4 regions of the Thalassotalea insulae genome follow, and region 4 is predicted to be linked to each of the others. Evidence: predicted binding sites of a transcription regulator. Region 4 holds the regulator's gene; each other region holds the start of a gene.

Region 1 (8,084 bases), 2.9 Mb from region 4:
ATCATTTTTATCCGCCGCCCGAAACGTATTCCTAAACGCTTTTTACTCATTGCTGACGCCTTTGGTTTAGCGCTATTTGCGGTATTAGGCACGCAAAAGGCTTTAGGGTTAGGGGCTACCACCTCTGTTGCTATCGTTATGGGAACTATTACTGGCGTTGCCGGTGGCATGATCCGTGACGTCTTATGTAACGTTATCCCTATGATACTCAGACAGGAAATTTACGCCTTAGCAGCAATGCTTGGTGGCTGCCTGTTTGTTATTTTCAATTGGTTGGGCTTATCAGAAAATGTCGCGACAATTTACGCCATTATTGGTGCGTTGGCACTAAGGTTAGCAGCGATATATTGGCAGGTTTCCTTACCTGCCTTTCAAATTGTTGACAAAGAAAAGTAGCTCATGCTTAAAATAGATAGCTAACGCCAATATTAAAGGTACTCATGTCTAAATCACCAAGATTATGCATTTGGAAACCGGCATTGAGACCAATGCCCGCATCCCAACGGTATTGCCAACCAGCTTCGGCATAAATTCCGGTACCGTCTTCATCAACGATCTTTTCACGTTCTAGGTCAAACTGATAATCATAAAATTCAGCACCTATTTTCGCATAGAAGGCATTACGCTTTGATACTTTTAACTCACCTTTTAACGCCACGATGACAGAGCCAAAATCAAAATCATCTGCTAATAACTCAACGTGCTCTGTATCATCATTAAAACATTCCAAACTGCCGCCAGCGTTATTTTTACATTGCCAATCTTCGACATCTTCAGCCCCTAACAGCCCTGCTTCCAGATATAACCCCGGCATAAACTGATAGTTATAATAAAGATAAGAAGTACCAACGCCCTGGTTATCGGTATCTTTGCCTTTGTATTCCAGACCGCCACCGCCCACTTGTAGACCGATGCTATGCTGTGTCTTCATTTGTTCAGCATTTACCATTGTCGGTCCAGCAAATGCAATCATAGTTGCCATCATATAGTTAACAAATTTCATCTCGATTCCTTAGTGCATTCACAGTGAATGTATTCTCGGATATGCTAACTAATACTGCTGTTAGAGAAATGTGCAAAAAATGTTTATTTTTGTAAGTGAATGGTGGAAAAGTGAAAAGACGATAGTGATTATAAAATATTAGGCTTCAATCCCCCAGCCATCATTGTAACCGTCAAACTGGCGAGCAATTTGTTCAAACTGCGCTTCCTGAGCGACAATGGTGTCATAATTGGGCACCATCACTAAAGTACAATCTAAATCCCAAACATTAGGCGTTTGGTCAGGGTGAAGATCGACGATGATCTCAGGCGCTTTGGCCGCTAAATGTTCAGCCATTGCCATCGCCTGTTCTTTCTTTTCAAATAATTGAAAAAAAACCACTTTGTGCTCAGCAGCTAAGTCAATTCCAGCATCTTGCATCTCTGCTAATACCTGGCCGGTTTCATCATTTGGGAAATTCATATCAGTCCAGTTTTTCAATTTTTCGTTATTATAGCGGCATTCAGACGTTAAGGTTAGCGTATTTTTATTTGCTAATAACACATAAATTAGCCTGACATCTCGCACCAGCAGATGGTGGAACCTCAGGGCATTTTCCTGCCAATGATTGATCAGACGCAGTTTTTGCCAAAATTGCCGCCCCGATAGTATTAATCGCTATATCACAGGTGAGATCAGCAAATTGCGCCTGTATCAATACACATTGCTCATCGCTGATACAAGTTAAATTTTGTCGAATAATATTTTTCGTTATCGACGTCTTGCTCTGGCTGCTATTTCCATCACTAATAACCAGCTCAGCTCTGGCGGCAGATTTTGAATTCCCCTCAGCAGAGCGAACACCTTGTGCTTTAATTTCAGTCACCCGCTGCTCATTATCGTGCAATAATTTACCCAGCCCCAATAACACCATGCTTAAAGTCACCAAAACCCCGGTTGAGATAATTAACCATTTCAACATCTGCAAATCCCTCTGATAAACAATTAACTAGGTGATGCGTGTAACGGAAAACTAGTTAACATATGCTTAATTACCGTCTGGATTTTTTCTTGTACCTCGAAACTATTATCTTGTTCTTTTATATCTAATGGATACACACTGCGCCAAACAGAGCGATGACTGTCACGACTAACAACGTCAAGAATCAAACTGCCCGGCTGCATTCGCCATGTTTTTTGACGGTTATCTCGGTCACTCAGCGTTAAACAGGGACGACAGAAACTGACGCCACGATTATATTTTTTTAGCTCTTTTGATTTATTGATCAAATGATAACTGATCAGAATATCCGCTTGCTCACTACTTTGATAACTATACCCTAGTGAGTCCAGCGCCTGCTCAATCGCAAGCTCAATGCTATTACGGGTAGCATCACTGATATTTTGGTATTCGCTAAATGCAGAATTACGATCAAAAGTGCTATAACTTTTAATCGCAGAAAAATCATAATAGCGACTATATTTCGCCGATGCTGGCAAGCGACCGCTACAGGAAGTAACAGCAGGTAATAATAACAAAAAAATGAGCAGCTTAAATAATCGCATCCAGGCTTAATATGATATCGTTTAGCTGCTAGCCTAGCCCAGTAAAATATCAAGCGTCAATGGTTATAGCAATTATTCCATTAATACCGCTAAGTCAACTTGTTCAAACGCCAACACCTGACCACCAAACTGCTGAGCAAACTGCTGAGCGTCTTGCTGTTTAGCAAAGCTCGCCAGAGTCGGCCCCATAGCCCCTGTTTTATCAGAACCTGCAACAAACCAGGCAGTTTTGGCATCGATAAAGTAACTGTCATTCGGCTCATCCCAAGGTGATTTACTCATATCATGCACGTAGATACTGGTAACATTGCGTTTGTTTTCTGGATCGAGATAAAAACTGAACATGTCCCGAGTCGAACAAAATTTATGGATTTTATTGCTTTCTTTTTCCGTGATCCCTTGTCGATAAAGTTCAGCTTTTGGACCAGAAAAATTTGCTATCAACATGCCACACAAGTGGCATTCATCGTTTGATTCAATCGCTACCGACTGTTGCTGCTGATGTTTATTTTCATCAGGTTGTGAACAAGCCACTAACAGGCACAGAATGAATAATGGAAAAGTAGTTAAGATTTTCATTACAATTTCTTCTTCTTAAAAATAAAATTTGCCAATACTAACGGCATAATGACCCAGCTAAGCAGCAAGACAAATAACTGTTGTTGCGATAAACTGGATTTAATCGCTATTGCCAGCGCACCATTAACATCACTACTATCTAGCCCCGCAAGGTTCACTAAACGGAAAATATCGGAAGGGTTGAGCATCATAAGCTGAGTTAAACCTTGTTGGCTGATCCCTTGTTCAATTCCCACCAATAGTGCGAGTAAACCTAAGTCAAACACTAGAGCAAATAAAAACCAGGTGATTAGTGCTAACCCCGCTGCTTTAGATTTTTCTGCGACCGATAAACTGATCAAATAAGCAATGGCAGTAAAGCTTAACCCTAACAACACGGCACTGAGTATAAAGGTAAAAAACGTTGTGAACACTAAGCTATCATTGGTTTGCAGATACAATACTATCGCTGAACTACCAAAACCAAGTAAAGTCGCCAGGGCAATAATGCTGCCCTGCCCTAAAAATTTTCCCAGTAACAGCTGAGTTTTACTTAACGGGTAAGTGAGCAGTAACAATAAAGTGCCACTTTCCTGCTCACCAACAAAACTGTCATAACTTAACAATAAAGCAATTAACGGAATAAGAAACACCGCTAAGCTTGATAAACTTGCTACTGTAGTTGATAGCGATGCGATCCCGACCACACCTGATGCCGCAGCGCCAACATAGGTCAGTCCAATCGATAAAACAGCAAATATTGCGGTAATCGACAATAACCAGCGATTACGCAGGCCATCGCAAAATTCTTTACTGGCAACAGCTAAAATTTGTTTCATTCTCTATGCTCCGCTGCTGTATCGTGCTGGTTTTGATGCTGGTGTTGCATCAAATAATGTTGATAAACCTGCTCCAGATTAGCGGGCTCAACATCAATATTTTGTAATGATGGATAAGATAATAACTGACGCAAGATTGCCAGTTTATCTTTTTCTGGCACGAGCAAAATATCCTGCGTATTTTCACCTGTTAAATATTGCATTAACTGTGCATCTTGCCTAAGCGTGCCATTTAAACCATACGGTTTAATACGTATCGGTAAATCTACTTGTGTCCTAAGCTCTGCTAAGCTACCGGATGCCAATAAGTGACCCGAAGATAAAATCATTGCCCGATCAATATGTTGTTCAACCCCGGGTAATACATGGGAACATAGAATGACACTGGTGCCCTGACTTTTAAGCTGATCAACCGTTTGATAAAACTCAGCAGTCGCAATTGGATCTAAGCCGACAGTTGGCTCATCCAATAACAACAACTTAGGTTGACCTATAAATGCCTGAGCCAAACCTAACCTTTGTCTCATGCCTTTAGAATAAGTTTTCACTTGGCGTTTCATCGCATAGGTGATGCCGACTTGTTCCAGCAACGCCATAGCATGTTTTTTACTATAGCCTTTTAATCGGGCAAAGTAAGTGAGTACTTCAAGCCCAGTAAGCTGTTCATAAAAACTAACATTTTCCGGCAGATAACCTATTCTCGTCCGCATATGCCAGGCAGTTTTTGAATCAGGGGCACACCCCATAACTTCCACCTGACCTGAGCTTGGTGAGATCACCCCTAGGATCAGTTTCATCATAGTGGTTTTACCAGCGCCATTGTGACCAAACAATCCTAAAACTTCGCCTTGATCAAGATGCATATCAATTGAATCAAGTGCAATGAGCTTGGGATAATGCTTACCGACTTGCTTTAACGTCACTAACCGGGAATCGTTTACTGAATGTGTCATCTAATCACCTTTATCCGTTACGGGTTGCAACGCAGTTTTAACACCCGCTTTGACACTCATATGGGTAAATACCTTATCTTGCTGCTGCAAATGCGGTGAAGTCATCAATGGATAGCTGTCTTTCACTCCAGGTGGTTTTAATACCGGAAATTGTTTTTGTACCCAACGTAAAATAAGCACTGCGGGGCTGTCCATTAACATTTTCATTTCAGGGTATTGCCATAATAATTTATCGATACCGTCATTCGGCTCAAACGCGCTATCACCAATACGGTCATTATCCATATCCCAACCCAGATAATTACTCCAGTAATTGCCCTGTTGCTGCTGACTCCATTCCTGTTTCTTATTGGAGACATATTTCACCTGAGTCGGATTGTTAATAAAGCTATTACCATAGACCTTAGTGCCTTCAGAACCTGCGGTTAAGTGAATACCAATTTCCGCTGTATCAATCAGGTTATCGTTAATGGTGTTATAGGCAGAGTTATAAACAAACAATCCCTTACCATCACGGCCTAATACTTTATGTTCGGGTTTGGTCCAGACATTTTTAATACGGTTATGACTAATTTGCGAATAGGTAATAAAATTCATTAAGAAGCCATAATCTTCGCTATTGTGGCTAGTATTACCATCGACTACTAAGTGACGGGAACTCATTAAGGCATAACCCGCACGGGTATTATAAGCATGATTATTTAATACCTTGTTACTATGAGAGTACATGTAATGCACACCATAGCGAAGATCATGCATGGTATTGTTTTCCAGAGTATTTTGCTGACTGGAGATGATGTATAAGCCATCGCGGGTATGAAAAACTTCGTTATCGCGAACGACGACATTTTTAACTATCGACAATTGAATACCATTACCGCGATCGGCAGAGCGTAAATTAAGATTGCCCTCAATGGTGTTGCCTATCACTTGTGAATCATCAGATTTTTGCAACCAGATACCAAAGCCATCACCTTTTAACTGATTGTTTTCGATTAAAATACGCTGAGACTGACTATCAGAATAAATACCCGCATTTTGTGCTGTCAGATCCTGGCCCCAGTTAATAATGTTAAGGTTTTTTATGTGAATATCTGATGCTTGTAATAGTAGCCCATGCCCCTGACCTTGAGCGTCAATGATAACTCCCGGCTGCCCTAACAAGGTAATACTATGCTTAATGACAAAATTACCCGAGTAACGTCCCGGTGCCAGTCGCAAAATATCGCCATCAGCCGCCTGATCCAGCCTTTGCTGTAAATTATCTTGAGCAGAGATTTCAAACTGCTGCGCCAGAGCAACATTCGTTACCGATATTGCGACCACAAATGCCAGACTAAACAGGAAACCCCTCTGTATTTTTGCTATTAATACCAAGAGCTATCTTCCATTGCGATTTTCTAAAACTATCCTATCAGCAATTGTGACACTCTCCTTTGATCTTGATTAAACAATATTAACTTAGCGACGAACAACTTAGCGTCTATTTAAAGTAACTAGGTCGAGCAAAGTTAGCACAGGTTAATCTTGCTCAAGATCCTGTTTCAACAGATGCAGAAAATTAGCTGCCGGCGCAGCATAGTCTTTAATCCAACGTTGATAAATTCCCTGAATTGGACTGATATCCAAAGTATTCCAGCAGTTTCGCCCCTGCTTTTGCTGTACGATCAATTGCGCGCTGGCTAATACCTTTAAATGCTGTAACACCGAACAACGACTTAACCATGCCATTTGCTGGCAGATATCCCCCGTCAGCATTGGACCATCCCGCAGCAGATCTAGTATTTTTCGTCGATCACTGGCCGCCAATGCTTTAAAAACTTTATCGTCCTGCTGCTCTTTTGTGCTCATCTTCGCGTTCAACATTGACCAATTGATAAATATGTTATAAATTTATAACATATTTATCATTAAGTGCAAGAGGCTTGCTATGCTAACTAACTACAGTGTCAGTACGAAAATTTTAAAACCACTGGGCGAAGTCTTCCAAGCGGTAGTAGAAAAGCAGCATATCATCAGGTATTTCGCAGATGAAAGCAGTGATAACTTAATCCCTGGTCAACAAGTGATTTGGCATTGGCAGCAATGGGGAAATTATCCAGTTATTGTCAAAGAAGTGCTAAATAATCAACGAATCACACTAAGCCTAGATGCTAAAGCATGGCAGAAAACTCAAGGTGAAAGCTACGATGTGACAGTTATTATCGCCTTTGAAACCGTTAGTGACGATGAAACCTTAGTAACCATTAGTGAACAAGGCTGGCCACAAGACTCACAAGGTTTAACCGCCTCTCATGAAAACTGTGGTGGCTGGATGCATATGCTAATGTGCCTAAAAGCTTATATCGAACACGATATCGATTTACGTTAGCTAAAATTTATATTCCTATTATTGGTGGCTATAAATTTAGCCCATTAGTAAATAAAGATGTTGCCATGGTAATAAGAGCAAGCATCACCAGCATGGATGCTGGTGTTGAGCTTCCATGAAAGGACTCGCAACGTCTTGCTTGTTTACCTAGCAACAGCTATCGGGAACCTAACCTAGCTAAAAAAAGAAAAAGGAGCATACTGCTATGCTCCTTTTTGATTTTTATTTGCGATAAAAATTAGGCTTCAACCAGCATACGGCCGCGCATTTCCATGTGTAATGCATGACAGAACCAGTTACAGTAGTACCACTGAACACCTGGCTTGTCGGCGGTAAAGGTGATTGAAGAAGTCGCCTGTGGACCAATTTCCATTTGTACACCATGGTTAGTCATACAGAAACCATGGGTAACATCTTCAACCATGTCTAAGTTAGTCACAATAACCGTCACTTCATTACCCAACTTCACTTTAAATGATTCCAACCCAAAGGTTGGCGCCACCGAGGTCATGTAAACACGGACCTTGTTACCGTCACGAATGACCTTGTTATCCGTCATCGGGTTAACACCGTCACGTTTCGCTTGGGCTAAAGTTTCAGCAAAGATAGGATCATCACGGGTCCACAGCTTGTTAGGCTTCATACGGCTACGATGTACTATCATACAGTCATGTGGTTCCGCATAGGTTGGGCCGTCATGTACGAGTTTCATTTCGTCACCAGAAATATCAATTAATTGATCATTTTCCGGGCGTAATGGACCAACTGGTAAGAATCTGTCTTTCGAGAACTTACATAAAGATATCAACCATTTA
Region 2 (8,084 bases), 3.5 Mb from region 4:
CGAATATGTAAGCCGTTGGCAATTAAGGTAGTAATTGAAGTAAATAGCTGATGTTGCCATGCTTCTAACGGCGTTTCAGCATCAAGGTTACATACCAATACGCCATAATTAATATTGTCTTTAATAATCGGGTAGCGCATGACCATTTGGTTATTGGATGTTGATACCCCGTTATTATTGGATAAACAGCCTTCACAATCACCCACCTGACATTTTCCGGGGAGATCTTTGTTCAGGGTAATAATATGCTCATACGGCTGATTACTATTATTGGCGGTTAAACATAAGTCTAGGTCTTTTTTCTCGGTAATTTGGGCTAATTTTTCTGTGATCGGTTGTAAGTTTAATGAGTCGCCTGGTTCATTGATCAGTTGCGAGGTTTGGTAAAGTAATTCTAAGGTATCGTTGGTTTGTCTGAGCTTTTTCGTTTTTTGTGCAACGCGATTTTCCAGTTGGCCATAGGATTGCGATAGCGCAATTGACATTTTATTCATGGTTTCAGCCAGTAAACCCAGCTCATCATTTTGCTGAATGTTGGTTTTGGCAGTGTAATCTCCAGACATAATTTTTCTGGCAGAGCTGGTTAATTCAGACAAGGGTTTTTCAATACGGCGACTGATTTGGTGCATGGTAAAGACGACTAAAAAGATGGTCACCATTAATGAAATCCCTAAAATCATCCGTATCAGCAATATTCTGTTTTCAGCCCGTTGTTGATACAAACCGACTAAGCTGTCGAGCCTAAGGACAAAGTTTTCAATAATATTATTAATGCTAATTAATTTGTCTTCTGTCAGCTGTTGAGGTTGCTCGACTAGTAAATCTAATTCAGGCTTTAATTTTGTTACCCAGGTTTGACGGATCCCGTCGAGTGTTTCCTTTAGTGGCATTTGGTCTAATGCACCTGAATTTCCCTCCATCATAGGAGCATTCACTTTTTCACCAAATTCAATAATTGCCTGTTTGGTTTTTTGCTGTTGTTTTACTAATGAAGATGAACTGATTTGCGGCAGTAATTCGATATTGGCAAGAATTTTATAGCTTTGTTTACGCAATGAACCGGCATGGTTAATGATCAGAGCATCCTGATCTGCCATTTCACTGATAAAGACCGAGCTGAACATACTCAAAATGGAAATAGCGCTGATCAAAAACATCATTGAGCCGATACGAAAAATTATCGAGTTAAATAAACGGTCAAAAATACTATTTTTCATGCCTTACCTTTGGGAATACCTATAAAAACTAAAAATCAGCAATATCATCAGCCTCAAATATCCCTCTTTGGCTGTAACGCCTATTCTATCGAAATTTGCGCAAAAACGCTGCTACCTACAAAGGGGTAGTATCAGGGTAGTATGAATTTTTACAAATTTTTAAACTTGATCGAGATCAAGTAACGCTTTTATCGACGCTCTATTATGCATGAAAGACAATAAATGCTTGGAGAGTAATATGAGTCGTTTTTTGGATAGATTACGCTTTTTTAAGCCGAAATCTGAAAGCTTCTCAGGTGACCATGGGGTTACAACTGAAGAAGATCGTAGCTGGGAAGATGGTTATCGCCGTCGCTGGCAACATGACAAAATTGTACGTTCAACCCACGGCGTCAACTGTACCGGTTCTTGTAGCTGGAAAATTTATGTTAAAGACGGATTAGTCACCTGGGAAACACAACAAACCGACTACCCGCGTACTCGTCCTGATTTGCCGAATCATGAACCTCGTGGTTGTCCGCGTGGTGCATCTTATTCCTGGTATATCTACAGCGCTAACCGTTTGAAATATCCTAAAGTTCGCAAAAAATTAATTAAACTGTGGCGTGAAGCAAAAGCGCAATATAAAGATCCGGTTGTCGCATGGAAGTCAATTGTTGAAGATAAAGCGAAAGCGCAATCTTATAAACAGCAACGTGGTTTAGGTGGTTTTGTGCGTGCTGACTGGAGTGAAGTCAACGAAATTATCGCTGCCGCCAATGTTTATACCACTAAAGCTTATGGTCCAGATCGTGTCTCTGGCTTCTCGCCAATTCCTGCGATGTCTATGGTGTCATATGCTGCTGGTGCTCGTTATTTGTCGCTTATTGGTGGTAACTGTTTAAGTTTCTACGACTGGTATTGTGATTTACCACCAGCATCACCACAAATTTGGGGTGAGCAGACGGATGTGCCTGAATCGGCCGATTGGTATAACTCAAACTATATTATTGCCTGGGGCTCAAATGTGCCACAAACGCGTACCCCAGATGCGCATTTCTTAACGGAAGTTCGCTATAAAGGCACTAAAGTGGTGTCGATTACCTCAGATTACTCGGAATTATCTAAACTCACCGATCAGTGGTTAGCGCCGAAACAAGGGACAGATGCCGCCTTAGCGATGGCCTTTGGTCATGTGATTTTAAAGGAATACCACACCACAGGTAAGAGCGAATACTTTAATGAGTATGTCCGTTCAACCACAGATTTCCCTATGCTGGTGATGCTTGATGAAAAAGACGGTCAGCTTATTCAGGGCCGTTTCTTACGCGCATCTGATTTAGCGGATAATTTAGGTCAGGACAACAACCCCGAATGGAAAACCATTGCCTTAAATGAAGCCAATGATCAATTAATTTCACCAAATGGCTCTGTTGGTTATCGCTGGGGAGAAGATGGTCGTAAACGCGGCAAGTGGAATATCGAGCAGCGTGACGGTAAAACTGGTGATGAAGTGACGTTAAAAGTGAGCTTGAAACAAGGCCATGACGAGATTGTTAATGTTGCTTTCCCATATTTTGCCACAGAAGAAAATGCCCATGAGCATAATTACTTCGATCATACCGAACACAGTGCGGTGATTAATCGCAAAGTGCCGGTGAAAAAAATTACCTTAGCTGATGGTAAAGCCGTGTTTGTCACCACAGTATTTGATTTAACATTGGCAAATTATGGTGTTGATAACGGCTATGAGTGTGAAAATTGCGCCACTGATTATGATCAGGACTTACCTTATACGCCCAAATGGCAAGAGAAGATCACCGGTTGTCGTCCTGAAGATGTGATCAAGGTAGCAAAAGAATTTGCTGATAATGCGGATAAAACTCGTGGTCGCTCTATGGTGATTGTTGGTGCTGCATTAAACCACTGGTATCACATGGATATGAATTACCGTGGCTTAATTAACATGTTAATGATGTGTGGCTGTGTTGGTCAGTCAGGTGGTGGTTGGGCACACTATGTTGGTCAGGAAAAACTCCGTCCACAAACTGGTTGGCAGCCATTAGCCTTTGGCCTTGATTGGCAACGTCCGCCTCGTCATATGAATGGTACTTCGTTTTTCTATAACCACTCAAGTCAGTGGCGTTATGAAAAATTGGCGATGGATGAAGTGATTTCACCATTGGCTGATAAAGAAAAATGGTCTGGTTCAATCATTGACTTTAACTCACGTGCCGAACGTATGGGCTGGTTACCTTCAGCACCGCAATTAGGTGTTAACCCGCTAGACTTATGTAAAGAAGCGGATGCTGCTGGGATGTCTGCAAAAGATTATGCGGTGGATAAATTAAAATCTGGTGATTTGAAATTTGCTTGTGAAGAGCCGGATAACCCGCAAAACTTCCCGCGCAATATGTTTGTTTGGCGTTCAAACCTATTAGGTTCTTCAGGTAAAGGCCATGAATATATGCTTAAGCATTTATTAGGCACTAAACACGGCTTAATGGGTAAAGATTTAGGCGAAGCCGGGGATAAAAAACCAGAAGACGTTAAGTTTGAAGAGCAAGGCGCAGAGGGGAAAGTTGACCTGTTTGTGACTTTAGATTTTAGAATGTCAACGACCTGTTTGTACTCAGATATCGTTTTACCAACGGCAACCTGGTATGAAAAAGATGATATGAATACCTCGGATATGCATCCGTTTATTCACCCATTATCAAAAGCGGTGGACCCTGTTTGGGAAGCGCGCAGTGACTGGGACATATTTAAAGGTATTGCGAAAAAATTCTCAGAGTTAACCGATGGTCATTTGGGTAAAGAAAAAGATTTGGTCACTGTACCTATCTTACATGACACTCCGGCGGAAATTGCTCAGCCATTTGGCGTTAAAGCCTGGTGGAAAGGAGAATGTGATTTAATTCCTGGCAAAACGGCACCTAATTTGGTTGAAATTGAGCGTGATTACCCTAATACCTATGCTCGTTTTACTTCACTTGGTCCATTATTGGATAAGTTAGGCAATGGTGGTAAAGGGATTTCCTGGGATACTCAGGATGAAGTGGATTTCTTAGGTAAGCTAAATAAAGTACATCATCAAGGGGCAAATGAAGGGCGCCCTAAGATTGATTCTGCCATTGATGCTTGTGAAGTTATTCTTTCGCTTGCGCCAGAAACCAATGGTCAGGTTGCGGTAAAAGCTTGGGATGCCCTCGGTAAAATTACTGGTCGTGAGCATACCCATCTGGCTAAGCCAAAAGAGGAAGAAAAAATTCGCTTCCGTGATATTCAGGCGCAGCCACGTAAGATCATTTCATCTCCTACCTGGTCAGGATTGGAAGATGAGCATGTCTCTTATAATGCTGGTTACACCAATGTGCACGAGTTAATCCCATGGCGCACAGTTACTGGTCGTCAGCAGTTCTATCAAGATCATGAATGGATGCGCGACTTTGGTGAAACTATGTGTCTGTATAAGCCACCAATTAACTTAAAAACCGTGCAGCCATTAATGAATGCTAAACCTAATGGTAATACTGAAATTGCACTTAACTGGATCACACCACATCAAAAATGGGGTATCCATTCAACTTACTCAGATAACTTACTTATGCTGACGTTGTCGCGTGGCGGTCCAATTGTCTGGTTATCCGAAGTTGATGCGGAAAAAGCGGGCATTATCGATAATGACTGGATTGAAGTCTTTAACGTTAATGGTGCTATTGCAGCGCGTGCCGTAGTCTCGCAGCGGGTGCCAGAGGGCATGAGTATGATGTATCACGCTCAGGAGCGTATTGTGAATGTTCCCGGCGCGGAAACTACAGAAACACGTGGTGGTATTCATAACTCTGTGACTCGTGCGGTGATGAAGCCAACTCATATGATTGGTGGTTATGCTCAACAGTCATACGGTTTTAACTATTATGGTACTGTCGGTTGTAACCGGGATGAGTTTGTTATCGTTCGTAAGATGAATAAAGTGGATTGGTTAGATGATGAAGCCCAAGGTGGGCAAGACCAGTCAGAAGCACAACTAAACGAGTTTAGAAAGTAGGAGAACCGCTATGAAAGTTAGAGCGCAAATAGGTATGGTGCTGAACTTAGATAAATGTATCGGTTGTCATACATGTTCAGTCACTTGTAAAAATGTTTGGACCTCGCGTGAAGGGGTCGAATATGCCTGGTTTAACAACGTTGAATCTAAACCTGGTGTTGGTTACCCGAAAGAGTGGGAAAATCAGGATAAATGGAATGGTGGTTGGGTCCGTAACTCAGCTGGCAAACTAGAACCCAAGCAAGGGGGCAAACGCCGGATTTTAGCGAATATTTTTGCTAACCCGGATTTACCCGAAATTGATGATTATTACGAACCGTTTGATTTTGATTATCAGCATTTGCATAAAGCTGGTGAGTCAAAGCATCAGCCGGTAGCACGTCCTCGTTCGTTAATTTCCGGTCAGCGGATGGAAAAAATAAACTGGGGACCTAACTGGGAAGAAATTCTTGGTACCGAGTTTAAACATCGTAAGGCGGATAAAAACTTTGACCATGTCCAAGCGGATATTTATGGTCAGTTTGAAAAAACTTTTATGATGTATCTGCCACGCTTATGTGAGCACTGCTTAAACCCAGCCTGTGTTGCCAGCTGCCCAAGTGGTGCTATCTATAAGCGCGAAGAAGATGGCATTGTCTTGATTGATCAAGATAAATGCCGCGGCTGGCGGATGTGTGTCTCTGGTTGCCCGTATAAAAAGATCTATTACAACTGGAAAACAGGTAAATCTGAAAAATGTATTTTCTGTTATCCACGAATTGAAGCAGGCCAGCCAACGGTATGTTCTGAAACTTGTGTGGGCCGCATTCGTTATCTGGGAGTGATGCTTTACGATGCAGATCGCATTGAAGAAGCTGCGTCAGTGGCAAACGAAAAAGACTTATACAAGGCGCAATGTGATATTTTCCTCGATCCACACGATGAAAAAGTGCAGCAAGCGGCACGTAAAGAAGGTATTCCTCAAGCCTGGCTTGATGCGGCAATTGAATCGCCGGTTTACAAGATGGCAATGGATTGGAAAGTAGCATTACCACTTCATCCTGAATATCGTACCTTGCCAATGGTTTGGTATGTACCGCCATTAAGCCCGGTACAAACAGCGATAGAAGCAGGACACGTTGGACAAAATGGTGTGATCCCCGATTTGAAATCGTTACGTATCCCAATGAAATATTTGGCTAACTTGTTAACTGCTGGCGATGAGAAACCTGTGGTTGATGCGTTAGAGCGGATGCTGGCAATGCGTGCTTATAAGCGTTCTCAACAAGTTGAACAGGTTGAAGATCTCGCGGTGCTCGAGCAAGTGGGGCTAAGTAAGTATCAGGTTGAAGATATGTACCAAACTATGGCGATTGCTAATTATGAAGATCGCTTTGTTATCCCAACCACTCATAAAGTGCAGACTGACAACGCCTTTAATGAAAAATCAGGTTGTGGTTTTAGTTTCGGTAACGGTTGCGCAACCGGCTCTAGCGGTACTAACTTATTTGGTGGTAAGAGCCAGACTCAGCGTGAAGTTATCCCTGTTAGCATGATTGAACCAAACGAATAGGAGGTTGTATGGATATTTTAGCTTTGATCTCTCGTTTGATTGATTATCCAACAGAAGAACTGGTAAATGCGAAGGCAGACGTAGTTGGTTTTATTGAAAGCGATGAACACCTGACTGCAGACGACAAAGCGGGATTGCTCAACTTTGTTGAGCAGCGTTTTTCGATGGATTTACTAGATTGGCAGTCGGACTATGATGCGATGTTTGAACGTGGCCGTACGCTGTCATTATTGCTTTTTGAACACATTCACGGTGAAAGCCGTGATCGTGGTCAGGCGATGATAGATCTGATTGCACAATATAAGGCCGCGGGTCTGGATATCGGCCTTCGTGAATTACCGGATTATATTCCGCTGTTTTTAGAGTTTGTTTCTACTCAAGGTGCAGCTAATGCTCGCGGTTGGTTACAAGATGTTGCGCATATTCTTGCACTGCTGAAAGTGCGTCTGGAAAAACGTGACAGCGAATATGCCGCTTTGTTTAGCGCACTGGTTAACCTTGCTCAGGCTGATATCGATTATGCCGATCTTGCTGAGCAGGTTAAAGGTGAAAAACGTGATGACACTAAAGAAGCCATCGATAAGGTTTGGGAAGAAGAAATGGTGAAATTTGGTCCTGATGCCAATAGTGATGCCTGTGGCACTGCTGTTAATAAACCATCTCCAGCCCAACGCCGCGATCAAGATGTTCCTATTCAATTTATTGATGCAATTGTTGCCGACACAGTGGCGAAAGAAAACGTGTCAGCGGTAACTGTATCAGGAGGTAATTAATCATGGATTACTTAAATACGCTGTTATTTGGACTTTATCCTTATATTGCATTAACTATTTTTATTGTCGGTTCTATGCTTCGTTATGACCGTGAGCAATACACTTGGAAAACCGGTTCAAGCCAGATGCTGGAAGGTAAAGGCATTAAAAAAGGCTCGATGGCATTTCATATTGGTATTATGGCAGTGCTAGCCGGTCACTTTGTTGGTTTGCTGACGCCGTCACAAGTATGGCACGCGCTTGGTGTAACAGCAGCAACTAAACAGTTGATCGCGATGGGCGCCGGTGGCTTCTTTGGCTTAATTTGTTTATATGGCATTTTGATCTTATTGAATCGCCGGTTAAATAATCCGCGTGTCCGGGCAACCAGTACCACTATGGATATTTTGATCTTGGTTCTTATCTTTATTCAATTAGCGCTTGGTTTGATCAGTATTTTATTCTCTTTCAGTCATTTAGACGGCAGTGAAATGCTGAAAATGATGAGCTGGGCACAGAATATCGTGACCTTT
Region 3 (8,084 bases), 2.5 Mb from region 4:
TACTAATAAGGCGATAAACGCTACAAAGGGCAGCCAGGCAATGCCTGCGGGAGCTGTAGCAGATAATTCTTTATTAGCTAAATATTTTGCGCCAAACAACGCTGCGATAGTCAGCACCAGCATTTGGCTATAAACACCGCTGGTCATTAGTAAAACAATCGCAGCTGTAATGGCGATGGTTCGGGTGATCTTATCGCGGCAAAAGCTATTAAACATGGTTAATACCGCATCGGCGACGACAACAACTGCCAGTAATTTTAAGCCGTGCGTGACGCCATAAAAATAGCTGTTATCGACGAGTTGATAACTTAAACTCGCCAACATCATCATTAACATGACTGACGGTAGGGTAAAGGCAACAAATGCGGTTAGGGCACCCGCTAATCCTGCTTTTTTGTAGCCTAAAGCAAAGCCGACCTGACTGGAACCTGGTCCAGGTAAAAATTGACTTAAAGCCACTATCTGCCCGTATTCTTGCTGACTAAACCAACGTAATTGCTGAATAAATTTTTGTTGGAAATAGCCAATATGTGCCGCAGGTCCACCAAAACTGATGCAGCCGAGCCAGAAAAAATGCTTAAAAATAGTAAGTAACATAATTTGCTCAGTGATGAATAATAATTTTACTTATATGCAGCTAGCCGTTATTCGAGATATTCTCGACAAATTAGCTGGCTGTCTGCTTTTGTCAGTGCTTCTTTAGTCAGGCCACATAACAGACCTGTTTCAGTTTGTTGATTATATTGGCATTGGCTGCACACGCCAAATGCGTTACGCCCTGTCACCTGTTGATAGCTAGAGAGCATTTTCTCAAGTAACGATTTGGCCTGCTGTCGCTCATTGGCTGACAAATGGACTAACGCTTGAGAAAATTTATCTGGAGGTGCGGTCTGAGCCAAAAATGTTCGACCTTGCTTTGTCACTGTTAAATGAGTGATCCGTTTGTCATTTTTATCTTTTTCTCTGCTGATCAGCGCTTTATTTTCTAGCACTTTTAAGGTTTGTGAAACTGTTCCTTTGGTTAATCCTAGGTACTCAGTAACAGCCAGCATGGTGTCAGAATAACGGTTGCAGCTGGCAAGGTAGTGCAATGTTTCTTGATGTATGGGTTGTAAGCCCATGCTTAGTCCAGCGGCGCGGGTTTCATGACGGAGTAAATTTGCCAGCCGCTCAATCCGGCTATAGATATCATTTTTCATAACATAATAGTATCGAGTCAAAACTTATTTGACAAGCGAAGATTTACCATGATTAAATAAAATGGTTTCGAGGCGAAACTATTTTATTTAAGGAATTATAATGAAACTAGCAAAAATATTTTTAGCAACGAGCTTATTATCTGGCTTTACTAGCATTAACGCTTTCGCGTTCAATGAGCATCACGGTCATATTCAAGCTAAGGCTTCTCAAGAGGTAAAAGCAGAGTTTGATATAGTGCACGCAAAAGTAACTACGTCTGGCGCGCACCTGGTTTTTCAACAAGAAGCCAGAGGAAAAGTTGGCACAGCAAAACCAAAGGCTACGGGAACGTTAGCGGGTACCGAGGTATACAGCTATGTCTGGCCAACAAGTTTAAACAGCTCAGTGGTTGGGTTTGAAGCAGATCAAGGGATACTAGCGTTAGCATTAACGGTTCATCCTGATTTTGATGATACCCCACTTTATGATGAGAACAACGATGGAAATAAAACCAATGATGGTGACAACTGGCATAGCCACTGGGTAGTACTGGTGCCTGATGATGCCTGTGGTACGGATGCACTAAAGGTTAAGGACATACCTGAAGGCAGTCAGCCAAAATTACCGGCAACCTGGCCGAACCTGCCGTTGTTTATTGATAGCCCGGGGTTTGATTTTTCACTAAAAAATACCGAAGTACTAGTGAGAGTGCCATTATCAGCAGTAGGCTTAAGTCGCAATTTTTCATTTGATGGTGTTACCGCAGGACTAAAAATCAACCAACAAGTTCATGCGCCTTTGCTTTGTGTAGCCAAAGTATTTGATATTGCCTCTGGAGATTTGTCTTTACCCGGCAAAGCATTATAACGTTATTAATTACGGAGAATTTGAAATGAAAATCCATGTTTACGATACTCATGTATTAACAGCTCAAGGCCAGCATATTCATTTTGATGTTTTGGTTAATGATGAGCATATTGAACGAGTGCAGGAATTTGCCGAGCAGTATTTAGCTAAGCTTAAAGTGCCTGCTACCGAGATAAAGCAGCACAGGTGCAATTTTTGCCATAGTGAAGTCGCAAGCCCTAATGTACAACAGCAGATCGCTGAGCAAGGACATAGTATTATTCGCTTGTAATAAGTGACTGAATAATTGATATGAGTAAAACATGACAACTAATATCAGCTGTGATGCGCATGATTACTTTGAAATTGTTTGCATGCGTCGTAGCCAGATCAGGGTGACAACGTATAGTAAACAAGGTATTGAAGGAATTGCATGGGATATAAAATTAATAGATAAAGTTGAAATGATCTGCATTCGGCAGCGGGATAATACAGCGTTTATTGCGCTAACCGATATTAACAGTTTAACTGCATTTGGTAATCAACAAAGCCAGCATAATTTTTCAGTAACCTGGGCGTGAACGCTATTTATTAATCAAAAATGCTCATCTTAAATAGCAACAAGCCAGTAGTTAACTACTGGCTTGTTTATTTTAACTATTTACAATTGATATAAAAAAGCTAAAAAGTTTTTCGAATCATGATGATTATCAAATTCAAATAAGCGAAAACCTGCATTGTCAGTAACAGCAATATTGAGCTTGTTTACTGATATAGATTTTACTGGTGCTTCGATGGAGCACACGAATCCTTTTTGATTGTATGACATAATAATACTCTTTTTTTGAGCGCACATTTGTTTAGGCGCGAAATTAAAAAAGCCATATTATTGTTTAAAAGTGAAATATTGATTTAACTCAGACATTCAGCGAGATAGTACTCGGTGAATTAACAATAAATTAGCTTACTACGTGGTAATGTCTGACTGTGAAAGGGAAAGGCAATACAATAATTATCTTGCTTGATAATTAGCCAGTACTTTACCTTGTTTCTTTCGTCGTGTATAGCTAATTGTTTTAAAAATTTAATTTTATATTGCGTTATTTGATATATAGCGTTTATCAGCGCTCGCTAATCAGCAAAGTCTGCATCATTTTTCAGTACCTTGAGCGTGGGCGTTAATGTTAGTTAACGCCCGCTTAATGCGATTAGTAATAACGTAGATCTTCTACTTTGCCCCAAAAGACCCAGTAAGAAAAAATGGTATAGCCAACAATGGTGGGGATAACAAACAATGCGCCATACAATAAAAAGTTTAACGACTCAGCGGCTGACACTGCCTGCCAAATAGTGATCTGGTTAGGCACAATAAATGGATAGAAACTAATGGCTAATCCTAAAAATGTCAGGATAAAAATTCCGATGCAGGCGAGAAATGGTGTCGCTTCATTCGACAAGGCTTGATTTTCAACTTCAACAATTGAGCGCCACGCGTAAACAAACAAGGCAACGACACATAGCGGAATCATCGCTAACAACAGGCTGACACTGGAACTTAACCAGCGTAAATAAATAGATTGATCAATGATCAGGTTTGTTGCTGATACCAGACTAATACCAATAAAGCTGATAATTAACGCCCGTTTGGCATAGCGAATTGCGCGTTGCTGTAGCTGATTTTCGGTTTTCATGATCAACCAGCATGCGCCAATGAAACTGTACGCGGTACTAACGCCAATGGCACTGAGTAGCGCAAACGCTATACTACTAACGCTTAGCTCAAAGCCCATAACATACATGCCGAGCATATATCCTTGCGAGCCGGAGGCTAAAAAGGAACCGATTTTAAACGCCTTATTCCAGGTTGGCTTATGGTTAAAGGCCGCTTTCGCGCGAAAATCAAAAGCAACGCCGCGTAAAATCAGGCCAATCAGCATAAATACGGTTGGCAAATAAAGGGCTTTAAAAATCATGCTGTGTGCTGTTGGAAAAGCAATTAACAACAGGCCAACGGCCAACACCAGCCAGGTTTCATTGGCGTCCCAAAAGGGACCGATAGAGGCTATCATGGTATCGCTGTCTTTTTCATTGTTCAGCGGTAGCAGCATACCAACGCCTAAGTCATAACCGTCTAAAATGGCATAAACTAAGGTAGAAAATGCCATTAGTCCGGCGAAAATTATCGCTAAGGTAGCTTGATCAAACATTGGTTGGCTCCTGTAAAAAATTGTTTATTTGAGCTGGGTTAGCGTTCCGTTTTGCTGGGCCTTTATGCTCACTTTCTTGGATTTCTTCTATTTCTACCGCACGCATCGCCATAACAAATAACGTACTTAAATAGGCGATGAGCAATAGACAATAAACCATAATATAAAGCATGAGTGAGAAACCGACGTTTTCAGGCGCCAGATCGGTGACCGCATCTTTAACCATTAATACGCCACGCACCAAATAAGGTTGTCTGCCAATTTCGGTGACATACCAACCTGCGAGTGTGGCCAACCAGCCAGAAAAACTCATTACTACTAATAGTTTTAATAACCAGCTTGGCAGAGGCTGTTGTTGTTTTTTCTGACGATACAACCGATATCGGGCATACCAAGCAACCATGATCATTAATAATCCGGTGGCAACCATAATGCGAAAAGCAAAAAATACCGGCTTTACTGGCGGCGTGTGTTCAAAATCGCTTAATCCTTTTATTTCACCATCAAGTTCGTGAGTGAGGAGCAAACTAGCTAAATTTGGAATACCAATGGCAAAATCATTGCGTTGAGTTTGCTCATTTGGCCAAGCAAACAACAATAGTGGTGCTCCTTTTTCGCTATGCCATATTCCTTCCATGGCGGCGATTTTTTCCGGTTGATGTTTTAAGGTATTTAAGCCGTGTAAATCGCCAACAAATGCTTGTAATGGCGCCAGTATCATTGCTGAAGTCAGTGCTACTTTTAGCGTAAGTTTAGGGGCACGTTTATCATCACCTTGTAATAAACGAAAGGCACTGATCCCGGCGATTAAAAAACTGACCGTTAATCCTGATGCTATTAGCATATGGCTAAAACGATAGCCAAAAGAAGGATTAAAAATAATTGCTAGCCAGTCAACCGGGTAGGCAATGCCATCTCTAAGCTCAAAACCTGTTGGTGTTTGCATCCAGGAATTGAGCGATAAAATCCAAAATGCCGATAAACTGGTGCCAATAGCCACAATAAGGGTTGCTAGGGTATGAATTTTTGCCGGTACTCGTTTAATGCCAAATAGCATTATGCCGAGAAATGTCGCCTCTAAGAAAAAAGCCGACAGCACTTCATAACCGAGCAAAGGCCCGGCAATATTGCCAACTTTTTCCATAAATCCTGGCCAGTTAGTGCCAAACTGAAATGACATGGTAATGCCGCTCACCACTCCGATAGCAAAGGTTAGCGCGAATATTTTTACCCAAAAACGATAAGCACGCATCCAAATTGCGTTACCGGTACGATCAAACTGAACCTTGAAAAACACCAAAAACCAGCACATAGCGATGGTAATAGTGGGAAACAGAATATGAAAACTAATGTTGAGCGCAAACTGTATGCGCGAGAGTAGCTCGGTATCTAACATATTTACTCCTTACCTACGCCAAAATTTAGGCAATAGGTCGCTAATTGCGCCATTGGTTATGGCACAGCAAAAATTGAAATGGGTAAAAAAGTGGGGGAGCCAATTATTGACTTACCCCATATTAAAGGTGGCTAACTGCCGCTTTTTAAAAACTTGTCTTTCATATCTAGCACCTTACCGACGCCAGAGCCCAGCTTAAACAACGTTTTGAGTTTGTCTGGATTCATACTTTGTAGCTCACTGGCGAAAAAGGTAATATTTTCTAATAAATCATGAATTTCCCGCATTTTATCCTGCGCGTATACTTCTTCATCATTGGCGGGGTCATTGAGTAAGTTATCGCGTAATAAGCTTAAGGTTGGGTCGATTTCTCGCTTACGTCGTTCTTCAAATATACGATTGGCCATCTCCCAAATGGAACCGGCCGGACGGTAATATTCTTTTCTGTCGCCAGGCTTATGTTGCACCTGGATCAACCGCCAAGAGTGTAGTTCTTTGATCCCCATACTGACATTGCCGCGAGAAATATTCAGCAATTCAGACAATTCGTTAGCGGTTAATGCATGTTCACTAATAGTAAGTAAACCGTACATTTGCCCTATGGTGCGATTGAAGCCCCAGCGACTGCCCATTTCGCCACAGTGTAGGACAAAGGCCTCGACTTTTGATGACATGATCATGATGACTACTCAGTTATGTTTTAAAGTTTCAGAAATTACTGAAACTTTAAAACATAGCTTGATATAGATCAAGTTTTGCTGATTAAAATATGTAAATTTATATTCATATGGACGGTGATAATCAGAGCGATGGTTCGCGCTATTATTGCTATTTAAGATAGGTAATGAGGCAAGTGAAATAAACAATTAAGGTGCGATAGGTTTTCCTGTTGATAATAAATAAAGGATATCAATAAATTACTTTGTTTTGCGTAGGCAAAAAAAAAGCCGAAGACAGTGTCTTCGGCTCGATAGCTTTGGGGAAAGCTAGAATATAAAATTATTACAACAGGCGTTCGCTAAGGGAACAAACGCATTATAGAGTATCAACTCTATTAAAGTAAAGTGTTTACTCTAAAAAAAATGAAAAAAGTCCGACCAGTTGACATCTGGTTATGTGGATCGTCACAAATTATCTGTGACCAGTCACATTATTTGGGATTATCAATCAACAGTGGGATTTGAATATTGGTAATCTCAAATTAAGAATTATTTCCAATAAAACTCGATAAATGGAAACGGTAAATTTATCGCCTGTATATGGTAGAACGCATTTTTCTTTTGTTTCTCGTAATGATACTCACGTAGTTTTTTTGTAGTGACAAATAAATTGTTTCGGACACCTTCAAGAAACAAATCACTATGCATCTTCAGTATATTAGTAATATCGTAGTGGTAATAATCTCCAACAATTGAAGAGCAACTTTCCAGAGCATTTGAATAAATATGATAATCAAACAGATGCTCTTGTTTGTACCTTTTTTCATCACCATAGGTAACCATCGTATTTCTAGTCACCATTAAAGTAAGATGATTATTTATTGGTTCAGAACTATTTTGACGCAAAACATCTCTTTTTACTTTCAAGTACACTTTGCTATGTTCAACCATCAGTGCTAACTCAGTCTTGTTGGACAATGTATTACTAGTTAGTTGATAGCAAGTATCATCAATGTCCATGCCAAAATTCGAACTAGAGTAAATTGATTGAAGTATTGAATCCTTCGCTATCAAATTCGATAAAGAGTTATCTTCATGGTCTAGCTCTTCTGTTATAAATTTATTCTTTTCCAATGAAATCTCGTTCTTTTTAAAACTGCTTATTTTGTTTTGGTATTTATATTCTGCCGCATATTTTTCAATGTAGGTTGCATCGTATGGTGGGTAGCGCTCTGTATCTGCTTTGTATAGCTCCTTTTGCAGCTTACAGGTATAACTTTTAGTTAACTCTGTTTGTTCTCTTACAAATACACAACCTTGATTACAATAAGGTAAGTAAGAACAAGTAAAACACTCTTCATCTGCTGGCAATCTATTTTCTATGGATTCAATAGTTTGCCATCCATTATTTATAATGTCTGGAATTGAGTCGTTAAACAAATTCCCGTAGTAGAACTCTTTTGATGATTGCCCCCTTGGGCAAGCGTATACATCACCGTTATTCTGCAACAGAAAGAATTTATCACCACAATTTACTGCGCTACAACAAAACTCTGGAGTAAACTCTTTAAACCAATGTTTCTTGAGTCCTTCTTCTAAATCAGTTCCTTCGAACTCTTCAAATAGCTTTTTATAGAATTGCACTTGTTGATCTTGAGTCAACATTTCAGTGCCAATTATCCCACCACCAAACTTATCTTTGTTTTTGTGGCTATCAAAAGAAAACATGATATTAAACTTGGTCATATCTAAACCAATATCATAATGAATATACTTTATGTCTTGGATAAAGGCGTC
Region 4 (8,084 bases):
CTATATGGTACGAAGCTTCCATCGGCAACACTAAAATTGGCAAGCCAGTCAATAACTCTATTTGCTCTAATACCCGATTAAGTGCTAACAAGTCACTGGCGGTCACGACAAACCACAAGTTGTAATCATGTTCCCGTTCATAGTTATGATTAACCTGCTCAAACTGATTAACAATGGCGGCAATTTTATCCAATTGCTGTTCAGGTACCGCCATGGCAGCAAGTGTACTGGCGCCTGCCTTTTTATGGTCAAATACCGCACCGACACGAGATAATGCCTGATACCGATGAAGCTCTTCTATTGCTTCGATCACTTGCTGTTCACTTACCGCCAGTTGCTCAGCAATTTCCACGTAAGGTTGTTCGACTAGTGGGAAACCCTTTTGATAACGATTAATGATCCGCTGCTGTAATTCACTTAACCGCACTTCACTTAAATTTAACTCACTCATAATCACAGACCTATCTGGTGAGCACGATTAGTAAAGAAAATACCGCTCGGGCTTTTAACTGGCAGGGTTTTTAATAAAGCTTGGCTATTGGTGTCGTAAATTTGTACTTCATTATTGTCACGAACTGAGATCCAAACATGTTCTCCTCTTGGGGTAAATTCCATATGCAATACCGCCGGCCCTGGCTGTAGTGTGTTTACCAAGTCAAAGGTTTCGGTATTAAATACCTGAATGGTATTGTTATCTGGAAAGGCAAAGTTAACCCAGATTTGACGGTTATCCGGCTGTGCCATAACAAATACTGGTTGGCTGTGCGCCGGAATTTCTGCAACCTGCTGCCAGGTTTTAGTGCTAACGACTAACACCTTGTGTCGCCCCACGGCCGGGACGAAAGCGTAATCACCTGCCATTGCCCATCCTTCAAGGTGTGGCATTTTATAAACTGGCAGCTTTTTATCCTCTTTACCATAATTGGGCAAAATACGCCGTGTGCCTTTTTCTGGATGCCACAAATCAAGTAACGCCATGCCATCTTCACCAAATAAGCCGGCAATATAATATCTACCGTCAGGACTGATCAGTGCGTCATAAGGAAACAAACCGATATCGGTAAATTTAGTCAGTTTCATTTCTGGCTTGGAAAAATCAGCGATCCAAGTTTCATGACTGTCAAACAGGCTGAAAACAAACTTATTACCCGGTGCATCAACCAATCCCACCACTTTAGAACGATATGGCTGTCCATCTTTAGTATGCCCTTTACTCGGCACAACCGTCGCTTGAATATCTGCAACCAACGCCAAAGTCTCACTGTTAAACACCTTAACGCCACCCGGGGTGTAATTGGAAACCGCCACCAGTTTTCCATCCTGACTAATGGCGCCACCGATACTGTTACCGGATTGAATCACCCGCTTGGCAATCTTATCTTGTAATAGATCCACTTTTGTTAAACCACCGTCACGACCAAAGACATAGGCATAACGCTGATCACGAGAAAAAACGATCGAAGCATGAGATAAATCACCTAGGCCATTCAATTCACTCAGCAAGGAATTATTGCTATGTTCGACAATTTGCACCTGGCCGCTAGCTCTTTCAATAATGACGCCGATATCGCCAGTTGAGCGCAGTGTTGTTACTTTAGTATTTTCTTTGACATCCGTGGTTTGACTACATGATGACAGTAAAGACACACTGACTAATGCTACTGCGATTATTGCTAAAGATTTATTCTTTCTCATGGTTCATCCCTTGTAATAACAGCTTGCTGATCCACAAAGCTTCTTGTTCATTAATGATCGACTTCCACGGCGGCATTGCCGTACCTGGCCTGCCGTGGGTAATAGTGTTTTGTAAAAGTAATAAGGGCTTATTTTTTAGCGCCTCTTTCGTTAGTGCCGGTCCTAAGCCACCTTTTAATGTCATACCATGACATGAACCGCAGTCCTGTTTCACAAGGTGAATAAGCTGCTTTTGACGCGCTTTACTGATGGAAACCTGGCTGGATTTCGCATGTAACGCCAAAGGGTAAAACGCAAGTACAGTAGCTAACGCCACGATTGAGCAAATTTTGCTTATCCCATTCACTTTTTAACTGCCTTTATTACCGTTAACTGATAGGTGCAAGCTAATTTATCGAAAGTACTAAAACAATTTGTTGTTGGAGATCATGCTTTTTATCTTGAATAAGCAGATTGATTGATTCAAATCACATTTGCGGCAAATTAACAAAATTATGCAACTATTAAGGGCTGTTAATCTTTGCTGTTTGAATTTAGTTGACCCCTTTAGGCAGCATCTGTTTGGCATTTCTACTGTGTTGCCCCGCATGGATGTGGGATAAGGTGACTTTGCAGGAGCATAAAATCATTACCGCTTGATTTGAGTAGAATGACTACAGGTCACAAACGCTGCAGTGTATCAATACCAAACAAGTTGCTACAAAAACAAACTTGAGATCAACAGACTCTAGTTTAGAGCGAAGATTTTTAAAAAATTATCTTTTAGATTCAACGGCGTGATATCATCTATACCAAAGTTATAAGCTTAGTTAAATTAATGGAAATCGATTATTTTTCCGCATTTATTATCGGCTTGATGGGCTCAGGGCACTGTATCGGCATGTGTGGTGGAATCACCACCATGTTTACCTCTTCCTTAGCCAAAGACGCTAAAAATCATCCACTTTACGTTATCAGTTACCATATTGGCCGCATCTCATCATATGCATTGATTGGTGCAATAGCCGGCTTTACCGGTTCACTTGCCGCCAAAAATATCGGTTTACCGATCACCGGATTAAAAATCATCGCTGGCATATTTTTAATCTTACTCGGCCTCTATATGGGCCAATGGCTGATGTGGTTGACTAAGGTAGAAATGCTTGGCAAACACTTGTGGCAATATATTTCGCCATTTAGTAAAAAATTATTGCCGGTTAACAACTTAAAGCAGGCATTGTTACTAGGTGCACTATGGGGCTGGTTACCTTGTGGTTTGGTTTATTCAACCTTAACTTGGTCACTGGCTAGTGGTAGTGGAAAAACGGGGGCGTTAATTATGATGTGTTTTGGTTTAGGAACACTCCCCGCACTGCTATTTTTATCTTTTGGAATAGTGCAAGGGCAGCAATTATTCAAAAATGTTCGCGTCAGAAAGTTCATCGCTTTACTACTCATTGCTTATGGCATTTTTACATTAAACATTGCATACAGAACCCTATTTTAATACCATAGCAAAGGTAGCAACCAAGATTGAGTGATAAAGGATTTTATGTATAAGAATCAATGTTCCGGTCAGCAGCATATCCACTGCCAAAATTGTAGTATTAGTGAGCTATGTCTGCCTTTCTCGTTAAACGATCGGGAGATGGATACGCTCGATCAAATTATCGATCGTAAACGCCCAATCCATAAAGGTGAAGAGCTGTTCCAAGACGGTCAGAAAATGCAGTCCTTGTATGCAATTCGCTCTGGTACTTTTAAAACATTTACCGTGAATGAAAGTGGCGAAGAACAAATTACCGGTTTTCACCTCGCTGGTGATTTACTTGGCTTTGATGCTATTGCTGCCACTGAGCACCCAAGCTTTGCTAAGGCATTAGAAACATCTATGGTCTGTGAGATCCCTTACAATACTTTAGATAACCTATCGAACAGCATGCCGAAATTAAAAAAACAAATTTTGCGCATGATGAGCAGTGAAATCAAAACCGATCAACAAATGTTAACTTTGCTTAACCGTAAAAATGCCGAGCAACGTTTAGCAACCTTTATCAGCTCATTAAGTGCTCGTTATCAAGCACGTGGCTTATCAGCAAAAGAGTTTCGTTTAACCATGACCCGCAGTGATATCGGCAATTATATTGGTTTAACCGTGGAAACTATTAGCCGCTTATTAAACCGTTTTCATAAGAGCGGCATTATTCAAGTTGACGGTAAACTCATTACTATTTTAGATATAGATAAACTAAACGAGTGTGCTGATTTATAAATCAGCACACCTTGTGTATTCCTCCCTACTTTTACTACTTCCTCAACACTAAGATTGATCAAATACTTTTTGATTTAAAACAAAGTATTAATGTTTAATATTGCCGTATTCTCGCTATACTGAAGATAAGTTAATAACCAGTTTTATCTTAATTGGAGCGGATAATGGAAAAGTATCAAAAAATATTAGCAGTGATAGATCCAACAACTGAAGAGCAAAAAGCCCTGAAGCGTGCAGTAGAGTTAGCGAAAAAAACGGGAGCTATGATCACCGCATTTTTGTCGATTTATGACTTTTCCTATGAAATGACAACTATGCTATCAAGTGATGAACGCGAAGCTATGCGTCAATCCTTAATTAATGATCGTATCCAGTGGCTCAATGACATAATTGATAGTATCGACCATCAAGATCTCACTATTGACAGCAAGGTGATTTGGCATAACCGTCCATTTGAACCTATTATCGAACAGGTATTAAAGCATCAATACGACATAGTCATCAAAGGCACCCATCAGCACGATAAACTAAAATCTGTAATTTTCACCCCAACCGACTGGCATATTTTAAGAAAATGCCCATGCCCTGTTTTATTGGTGAAAGAGCATTCCTGGCCAATTAACGGCAATATTGTGGCCGCATTAAATGTTGGCAGTGATGAATCTGAACACCAATCGCTCAATGTCAAAATAACTGAAGAAGCCATTCATTTATCTAAACTTATTTTAGCCAATATTCATTTAGTCAATTCTTTCCCTGGTACACCGGTAAACATTGCCATTGAAATCCCTGAATTTAACGCCAGTGAATATAACGATTCGATGTTTAACCATCATAAAGAAGCGATGGCAAAACACGCGCAGAGCTATTCAATTGGTGAAGAGCATACCCATGTAGTTGAAGGTTTACCCGAAGATGTCATTGAAAATTTATCAAACGAGTTAGATGCAGAATTGGTTATTTTAGGCACGGTTGGCCGTACGGGTATTTCTGCCGCTCTAATTGGTAATACAGCAGAACATGTTATCGATCGACTGAATTGTGATGTTTTGGCATTAAAACCTGATGGCTACGTCTCCCCTATGGCGGAATAATCTTAGGCTGATGACAACAAACTGAGCGTTAATACCTTTGAGATAAGATGTTACTTAACGCTCAGTTTGTATATAATACGCGCCGATTTTTGATTTAAATATGATGAACGCGCGATGGCCAGTACTCTACTTACAAATACATTAACTTCACAGCAAAAAACACAACTCAATAAACTTGAGAAAAGACTTCGTCGTCATGTTGGTCAAGCAATTGCCCAATATAATATGATTGAAGATGGTGACAAGATAATGGTTTGTTTATCTGGCGGCAAAGACAGTTACGCGTTACTATCCATCTTGTTGATTTTAAAGGAATCGGCGCCGATACATTTTGATATTGTTGCTGTTAACCTAGATCAGAAACAGCCAGGCTTTCCTGAAGATGTGCTGCCCAATTATCTTGCTTCACTCAATGTTGATTATAAAATTATCGAAGAAGATACCTACGCAATAGTCAAAGAAAAAATTCCTGAAGGCAAAACCACCTGTAGTTTATGCTCACGCTTACGTCGAGCAGTGCTATATCGGGTAGCTAAAGAGCTTAATGCCACTAAAATTGCGCTAGGACACCACAGAGATGACATGATAGAGACTATGATGCTCAATATGTTTTACGGCGGCAAATTAAAAGCGATGCCAGCCAAACTAGTCTCAGATAATGGTGAACATGTCGTCATTCGCCCATTAGCCTTTTGTAAAGAGTCTGAGCTGATTCAGTATGCTGAGTTGAAGCAGTTTCCGATCATTCCATGTAATTTATGCGGTTCGCAACCCAATTTACAGCGACAAAACATTAAACAAATGCTGAACGACTGGCACGATAAATTCCCTGGTCGTATCGAGTCAATGTTCACCGCGATGCAAAATGTCGTGCCGTCTCACTTATGTGACAATAACCTGTTTGATTTTAAAACCATTACCGTCGACTCAGGTGTCATTAATGGTGGTGATGTCGCTTTCGATCCATCTGACGACCTAGCTGTCACGCCATCAACAGCCCCCTCTTATCACCAAGATAATGCCCAACAGCTTGATATTGTTGAAATAAAATAATGAGCAACGCCGATACCGCTAATAGCATGAGAATTTAATTATGTTTGAAAGAATTTTTGCCCTTAATGCCCATCATACTTCGATTAAACAAGAAATAATTGCCGGGATCACTACGTTTTTAACAATGGCCTATATTATTTTTGTTAATCCCACCATGCTGGCTGCAACAGGGATGGATCATGGTGCTATTTTTGTTGCCACCTGCCTGGCCGCAGCTCTGGGTTGCTTTATTATGGGACTGCTTGCCAATTATCCGATTGCCTTAGCACCAGGCATGGGATTAAACGCGTTTTTTACCTATAGTGTGGTCCTGGAAATGGGCTATAGCTGGCAAGTCGCACTTGGTGGTGTATTTCTCTCTGGCTGTATTTTTACCTTGTTAAGCTTATTTAAATTAAGGGAATGGATCATCAATTCCATTCCTCATGCTTTACGTTTTGGTATCGCTGCTGGCATTGGCTTGTTTTTAGCTTTTATTGCGTTAAAAAATGCCGGCATTGTTGTTGATAACCCGGCAACCTTTGTTAGCCTTGGCGATGTTACTGCGTTTCCAGCGGTAATGGCAGCATTGGGCTTATTCCTGATTGTCGGCCTAGCAAATAAACAAATCAACGGCGCGGTAATGATCTCAATATTAGCTATTACCTTAATAGGCTTACTTGCCGGTAATATAGAATATCAAGGGCTGATATCATCGCCGCCGTCGATCAGCCCCACGTTGATGCAATTGGATATTGCCGGCGCTTTCAATGTTGGGATGATCAGCGTTGTTTTTGCATTTTTATTTGTCGATTTATTTGATACCTCAGGCACGCTGATTGCCGTTGCACAAAAAGGAGAGCTACTCGACAGTAAAGGTAATTTACCGCGTTTAGGTAAAGCACTACTAGCTGATTCTACCGCAACAGTTGCCGGTAGTATGCTTGGCACCTCAACAACTACCAGTTATGTAGAAAGCACCGCTGGCGTTGCCGCTGGCGGCAGAACTGGCCTAACGGCTGTTGTAGTAGGCGTACTGTTTTTATTGGCGTTATTCTTTTCACCATTAGCAGGTATGGTACCCGCATACGCAACGGCTGGCCCATTATTTTATGTCGCAGTACTCATGTTAGCAGGTCTAGTACAGGTAGACTGGCATGACCTTTCAGACGCTGTCCCTGTAGCTATTATCTGTATTACCATGCCACTTACTTTTTCTATCGCTCATGGCATTACTTTTGGTTTTATCAGTTATGTTGCAGTTCGCCTGTTTAGTGGGCAATATAAACAACTTAATCCTAGCGTCATAGTGCTAGCGCTACTATTTTTAATGAAAGTTATTTTTATCGGCTAAGTTATATCTATTGGAATCAATATTTAATGCAAATAATATTAATTCCGTTATCAAAGCAAAAAAGCGCGATATATTATCGCGCTTTTTTATCAAAGTTCTGATTTACCTTCGGCTAGACTACTCACTGGCATAACTATCAAAATAACGCTGGTTATGTCTGATCATTTCACTGATCTCAAGTACGTAATCTGTACCTCTTTCAGAATACGGCAATAAACCTGTCGCTAATATTTGCGCAGATAATGGCTTATCCTGTTGGCGTAACTGACTTCTGATAATGCGAAATACCCGATATGCTGCATTAGTATTAATATTAAAAAGATAATGCTGCACAGCCTTTTCTACTGATTGAAACGCCGCCACTTCGTGTTTAAGCCCTTCATCTCGCCCATTAGGTACCATGCCGCAACCTTTTTTATAACACCAGATGCCGAAAAAATTTAACCCTATACGGGCAAAACGAGATGTTCCCCACGCGGATTCATTCGCCGCCTGAACTAAAATTAGCTCTTTCGGTACGATATCAACCCTAGTTAATAATTCCTTAATTTTATCAACCGGTGACAATTTTTTACTGACTTTGTATTTTTTTGCTAATTGCTGCATTAACTGGCTTTCTTCCGCTGTTAACGCTTGCGACTGAACAAGTTTTTGCTCA

The links. Region 4 encodes FNR, which switches genes on or off when oxygen is low (the NO sensors DNR and NnrR bind a similar motif). Its sites were predicted from a motif close to TTGATCTAGATCAA; they were not measured.
Region 1: a site for FNR is predicted at 6,335-6,348, ahead of QQK06_RS06620 (nitrous oxide reductase family maturation protein NosD). Genes of this name have one in related genera too.
Region 2: a site for FNR is predicted at 1,383-1,396, ahead of QQK06_RS03720 (nitrate reductase subunit alpha). Genes of this name have one in related genera too.
Region 3: a site for FNR is predicted at 6,367-6,380, ahead of QQK06_RS08215 (GbsR/MarR family transcriptional regulator). Genes of this name have one in related genera too.

Annotation. Positions count from the first base shown of each region.
Region 1 is NZ_BSST01000001.1:1,442,724-1,450,807, forward strand. It holds gene QQK06_RS06580 (trimeric intracellular cation channel family protein) at 1-396, shown strand, start outside; gene QQK06_RS06585 (outer membrane beta-barrel protein) at 404-1,003, opposite strand; gene QQK06_RS06590 (ribonuclease E inhibitor RraB) at 1,142-1,546, opposite strand; gene QQK06_RS06595 (hypothetical protein) at 1,530-1,964, opposite strand; gene QQK06_RS06600 (DUF4136 domain-containing protein) at 1,988-2,521, opposite strand; gene QQK06_RS06605 (nitrous oxide reductase accessory protein NosL) at 2,621-3,127, opposite strand; gene QQK06_RS06610 (ABC transporter permease) at 3,127-3,945, opposite strand; gene QQK06_RS06615 (ABC transporter ATP-binding protein) at 3,942-4,898, opposite strand; gene QQK06_RS06620 (nitrous oxide reductase family maturation protein NosD) at 4,899-6,266, opposite strand; gene QQK06_RS06625 (ArsR family transcriptional regulator) at 6,420-6,749, opposite strand; gene QQK06_RS06630 (SRPBCC domain-containing protein) at 6,829-7,269, shown strand; gene nosZ (TAT-dependent nitrous-oxide reductase) at 7,508-8,084, opposite strand, start outside.
Region 2 is NZ_BSST01000001.1:782,383-790,466, reverse strand. It holds gene QQK06_RS03725 (histidine kinase) at 1-1,217, opposite strand, end outside; gene QQK06_RS03720 (nitrate reductase subunit alpha) at 1,456-5,247, shown strand; gene narH (nitrate reductase subunit beta) at 5,258-6,799, shown strand; gene narJ (nitrate reductase molybdenum cofactor assembly chaperone) at 6,808-7,572, shown strand; gene narI (respiratory nitrate reductase subunit gamma) at 7,575-8,084, shown strand, end outside.
Region 3 is NZ_BSST01000001.1:1,805,961-1,814,044, reverse strand. It holds gene chrA (chromate efflux transporter) at 1-597, opposite strand, end outside; gene QQK06_RS08250 (MarR family winged helix-turn-helix transcriptional regulator) at 645-1,199, opposite strand; gene QQK06_RS08245 (hypothetical protein) at 1,300-2,046, shown strand; gene QQK06_RS08240 (DUF2024 family protein) at 2,072-2,317, shown strand; gene QQK06_RS08235 (Rho-binding antiterminator) at 2,349-2,606, shown strand; gene QQK06_RS08230 (hypothetical protein) at 2,687-2,854, opposite strand; gene cydB (cytochrome d ubiquinol oxidase subunit II) at 3,234-4,232, opposite strand; gene QQK06_RS08220 (cytochrome ubiquinol oxidase subunit I) at 4,225-5,628, opposite strand; gene QQK06_RS08215 (GbsR/MarR family transcriptional regulator) at 5,760-6,308, opposite strand; gene QQK06_RS08210 (radical SAM protein) at 6,837-8,084, opposite strand, start outside.
Region 4 is NZ_BSST01000001.1:4,313,503-4,321,586, forward strand. It holds gene QQK06_RS19295 (Lrp/AsnC family transcriptional regulator) at 1-451, opposite strand, end outside; gene QQK06_RS19300 (cytochrome D1 domain-containing protein) at 454-1,695, opposite strand; gene QQK06_RS19305 (c-type cytochrome) at 1,682-2,041, opposite strand; gene QQK06_RS19310 (sulfite exporter TauE/SafE family protein) at 2,513-3,181, shown strand; gene fnr (fumarate/nitrate reduction transcriptional regulator Fnr) at 3,227-3,946, shown strand; gene uspE (universal stress protein UspE) at 4,111-5,040, shown strand; gene ttcA (tRNA 2-thiocytidine(32) synthetase TtcA) at 5,155-6,093, shown strand; gene QQK06_RS19330 (NCS2 family permease) at 6,134-7,426, shown strand; gene QQK06_RS19335 (glucosaminidase domain-containing protein) at 7,544-8,084, opposite strand, start outside.